DNA from 2 places in the Roseateles sp. P5_E1 genome. Region 2 is predicted to be linked to the other one. Evidence: predicted binding sites of a transcription regulator. Region 2 holds the regulator's gene; the other holds the start of a gene.

Region 1 (2,394 bases), on a different contig from region 2:
CGACCTGCCCCTGGCGATGCAAAGCAAGCTGCTGCGCGTCATCCAGGAGCGTTCGGTGCGGCCGGTCGGCGCCACCGCCGAGACGCCGATCAATGTGCGCATCCTCAGCGCGACGCACAAGGATCTGTCCGCCGAGGTGGCGGCGGGGCGCTTCCGCCAGGACTTGTTCTACCGCCTCAACGTCATCCAGATCCGCGTGCCGCCGCTGCGCGAGCGCCTGGAGGACCTGGGCCTGATCAGCACCCGGGTGCTGACCCGCATCGCCCAGGACGCTGGCGTGTCACCAGCGCCACGACTGACGGTGGGTGCGCTGCAGACGCTGTCGCGCTATGCCTTTCCCGGCAATGTGCGCGAGCTCGAGAACCTGCTGCACCGCGCGCTGGCGCTGGCGGGCGGTGAGTGGATCGACGCCGACGATCTTGGCCTGCCCGACACGCTGCTGGACGAGGACCGCAGCGAGTCGCAGTTCGCCGCGCTGGACACCCCCCTTGGGGCGGCACCAGTGGCCGAGGGCGTGTCCCTGCCCGAGGAATTGCCGTCGGACCTGGCGCGCTATCTCGACGAGGTCGAGCGCGCCATTCTGCTGCGAGCGCTGGAGCTGCACCGCTTCAACCGCACGGCCGCGGCAGCCAGCCTCGGGCTGTCGCTGCGCCAGATCCGCTACCGCATGGCGCGGCTTGCGATCTCGGCTGGTGACAGCTGAAAGAAAAACCTTCTCGGGATTTGCCCTGCTTGAATCTGCGGCGAGGCTATAGAGCGCTTGCTCGGACGCAGCGCTGGCGCGGCCTTGCGGCCCGCTTCGGCCCGCCAGCCCAGTGTTGATGCGGGTTGCCGGTTGCAAGCCCCGATCTGATCGGCCAAAGGCGCGCGCGGGGCATTTGTCCAGAGAAATCGCGGCCAGGGTTTGACACTAGCGGTAGTGCTTGAGGACGGCGGGGGCCATAGATATAGTGTTCCTTCGTGATATCCTGCTGAGCCAGTCGACCCCATGACCATCCCCTCGGATTCGCTGTTTGCAGTGGCTTGGCCACGGCAGCAAAGCGCCCGGGGACCAAGCCGAAACGCCGGCCTGGCAATGGAGCGGCAGGGACGAAATACCCCACTGAAGCACCGCACGATGCGCTGGCCCGACCTTCGGGTTGATGCCGCGCATTTGCCCGTCATTTCTCGATAAAGGATCCCCTCATGCTGCATGAAGCCGCCACGGGCCAGGCCACCTCCGCCTCGCTGTCGTCGCAGTCCCCGGTCGCGTTTGGATCCGACGCCACCGCCCCCAGCGCCCCTGCGTTGTCCGGCTATCAGGCCTACCAGATCATTCGCCGCAATGGCGCCGTGGTCTCGTTCGAGCCGAGCAAGATCGCCGTTGCGCTGATGAAGGCTTTCCTGGCCGTGCATGGCACCAGCGGCGCAGCCTCGGCCAGCGTGCGTGAGACGGTGGAGCAGCTGACCCAGAACGTCGTGCGCGCCCTGCTGCGCTCGCGTCCGAGTGGCGGTACCTTCCATATTGAAGATGTGCAGGACCAGGTCGAGCTGGGCCTGATGCGCAGCAGCAACCATGAAGTCGCCCGCGCCTACGTGCTGTATCGCGAGCGCCGCACGCAGGAGCGCGCCGCGCAGGGCGAGGCCACGCGCGCCGCCGAGCCGGTGGTGATGGTGGTGGACCGCGGCGAGCGCCGCCCGCTGGACCTGGGTGCGCTGAAGTCGCTGATCGCGTCGGCCTGCGAGAACCTCGGCGCCGACGTCAAGCCAGATCCGGTGCTGGCCGAGACCCAGCGCAATCTGTACGACGGCGTCGCCATCGACGAGGTCTACAAGGCCGCCATCCTGGCCGCGCGCACGCTGATCGAGAAGGACCCGGGCTACAGCCGCGCCACCGCGCGCCTGCTGCTGCACACGATCCGCCGCGAGATCCTCGGTGGCGAGGTGCTGCAGGGTGAGATGACCCAGCGCTACGCCGAGTACTTCCCCGGCTATATCAAGAAGGGCGTGAAGGCCGAACTGCTGGACGAGAAGCTGCAGCAGTACGACCTGGTCAAGCTGGGTGCGGCGCTCAAGCCCGAGCGCGACCTGCAGTTCGACTACCTCGGCCTGCAGACCCTGTACGACCGCTACTTCCTGCACATCGAAGAGCAGCGCATCGAGCTGCCTCAGGCCTTCTTCATGCGCGTGGCCATGGGCCTGGCCCTGGGCGAGATCGACCGCGAAGCCCGCGCCATCGAGTTCTATGAAGTGCTGTCGAGCTTCGACTTCATGTCCAGCACGCCGACGCTGTTCAACGCCGGCACGCGCCGCTCGCAGCTGTCGAGCTGCTACCTGACCACCGTCAGCGACGACCTCGACGGCATCTACGAGGCGCTGAAGGAGAACGCGCTGCTGAGCAAGTTCGCCGGCGGC
Region 2 (2,394 bases):
GGCGTCTGCGCGGCGGGCTCGCTGCATGTGCGAGGTGTAGGCGGGGTAGGCAACCGCGGCGAGGATGCCGGCAATGGCCAGCGCGACCATCAGCTCGATCAAGGTGAAGCCACGGCGTCGCGAACGGGAACAGGTGCACATGGTCCGATTTTTTGGCAGTACGTCACAACGATCGGTAACGTCTTGGCCGCTCATCCGCCGAGTTGCGCCGCTGGTCGGCATCCACCATGAATGAAGGGGCGAATGAAACGGCCCTCAGGCGCACTTGGGCATGCCGCTGACTTTGTTCGTGCCCACGTAGCAACTGCGCACGCGGCCGGTGAGGGCCACGACCTGGCGGATGGATTGGCCGCCGCTCAGGCTGAGATCAATGCTGCCGGCCTGGGTGACCAGGCCTTGGAGGTACTGGAATTGCAGCGTCTCGGCGTTGCTGCTGAGGCGCACGGGCTGGGTCGTCGGCAGCCACTCGGCCTTGATGACCTGGCTGCTCGGCTTCTTGCAGGCGGCCTTGCCGCCAGCACAATCGCAGTCGTCCTTGGCGCCGATGTACATCACGTAGCAGGCGTTGGCGCCCTTGCCGCTGATGCGGAAGAAGACCGAGTCGCCCAGGCGGGCCGCTTCGCTGCGCGCCAGGCGCAGGTCGCTGGCCAGGGTGTCCGCGCTGACGCGCAGTTGCTGCTGCTGGCGCATCGTGCCCATGGCCGGCACGGCCTGGCCGAGCAGGGCGGCGCAGATGCCGACGCTGGCGCAGAGTTCCACCAGCGTGAAACCACGGTTGCTGCGACGGGTGTTGGCGGTGCGGTTCATGGTGCTTCCCTGGGTTCGTTGTTGATGGAACGAACTCTAGGAAGCGGGGCTCACCGCGTCTTTCCCCCCAAAGGCGGAACGAAGAGGGGTGGCGGGTGCCCCGTCCCCCTCGTCTCCCCCTCATTTCCCCCCGCCGGGGGATAGGGTCAACCCGGTATCAGATCTCGCGGATCAGCTGCCGGAACTCGTCGACGTCYTCGAAGCTGCGGTACACCGAMGCAAAKCGCACGTAGGCGACCTTGTCGATGCGCTTGAGCTCGCGCATGACCAACTCGCCCAGTCGCGTGGACGCGAGCTCGCGGGCGCCGCTGGCGAGCAGCTTCTCCTCGATGCGGTTGATGGCCGCATCGATCTGCTCGACGCTGACCGGCCGCTTGCGCAGGGCCAGCTGCATGGAGGCACGCAGCTTGGACGCGTCGAAATCGGCGCGCCGCCCGTCCTTCTTGACGACCGAGGGCATGGCAATGTCAGCCCGCTCATAGGTCGTGAAGCGCTTGTCGCAGGACAGGCAGCGGCGCCGGCGCCGGACGACGTCACCCTCATCCGACTCTCGGGTCTCGGCGACCTGGGTTTCGGTGTGAGAGCAGAACGGGCAGCGCATTGAGGCTCGACTTAGCCGCGGTAGACCGGGAAGGCGGCCGTCAGCGCCGCAACCTTCTCGCGCACGGCGGCCAGGTTGGCCTCGTCATGCGGCTTGTCCAGCACATCGGCGATCAGGTGGGCCGTCTGGCGCACCTGCTCCTCCTTGAAGCCGCGCGTCGTCATGGCCGGCGTGCCCAGGCGAATGCCGCTGGTGACCATGGGCTTTTGCGGGTCGTTGGGGATGCCGTTCTTGTTGCAGGTCATGTGGGCGGCACCCAGGATGGCCTCGGCTTCCTTGCCCGTCAGGTTCTTGGGACGCAGGTCCACCAGCATGACGTGGCTCTCCGTGCCGCCGGAGACGATGCGCAGGCCGCGCTCGATCAGCGTGTCGGCCAGCACCTTGGCGTTCTTGACGACCTGCTCCTGGTAGACCTTGAACTCGGGCGTCAGGGCTTCCTTGAAGGCCACGGCCTTGCCGGCGATGACGTGCATCAGCGGGCCGCCCTGGATGCCGGGGAAGATGGCCGAGTTGATCTTCTTGGCGATCGCCTCGTCGTTCGTCAGGATGATGCCGCCGCGCGGGCCGCGCAGGCTCTTGTGCGTGGTGGACGTGACGACGTCGGCGTGGGGCAGGGGGTTCGGGTAGACGCCCGCGGCGATCAGGCCGGCGTAGTGCGCCATGTCGACCATGAAGTAGGCGCCGATCTCCTTGGCGATCTTGCCGAAGCGCTCGAAGTCGATGCGCAGCGAGTAGGCCGACGCGCCGGCAATGATGAGCTTGGGCTTCTTCTCGCGGGCCAGGGCTTCCATGGCGTCGTAGTCGATCGCTTCATTGGCGTCCAGGCCGTAGCTGATGACGTTGAACCACTTGCCGCTCATGTTCAGCGCCATGCCGTGGGTCAGGTGGCCGCCTTCGGCCAGGCTCATGCCCATGATGGTGTCGCCAGGCTGCAGCAGCGCGAAGAAGGCGCCTTGGTTGGCCTGCGAGCCGGAGTTGGGCTGCAC

What was found. Region 2 encodes NrdR, which represses ribonucleotide reductase genes. Its sites were predicted from a motif close to CACNANATNTNGTG; they were not measured.
Region 1: the regulator NrdR is predicted to act here: its motif matches at 940-953, upstream of ACXJKJ_RS02850 (ribonucleoside-diphosphate reductase subunit alpha).

Annotation. Positions count from the first base shown of each region.
Region 1 is NZ_JBFUMN010000002.1:29,708-32,101, reverse strand. Features, by position in the region: gene ACXJKJ_RS02855 (sigma-54-dependent transcriptional regulator) at 1-703, shown strand, start outside; gene ACXJKJ_RS02850 (ribonucleoside-diphosphate reductase subunit alpha) at 1,186-2,394, shown strand, end outside.
Region 2 is NZ_JBFUMN010000049.1:1,188-3,581, forward strand. Features, by position in the region: gene ACXJKJ_RS24250 (type IV pilin protein) at 1-141, opposite strand, end outside; gene ACXJKJ_RS24255 (GspH/FimT family pseudopilin) at 256-807, opposite strand; gene nrdR (transcriptional regulator NrdR) at 965-1,408, opposite strand; gene glyA (serine hydroxymethyltransferase) at 1,420-2,394, opposite strand, start outside.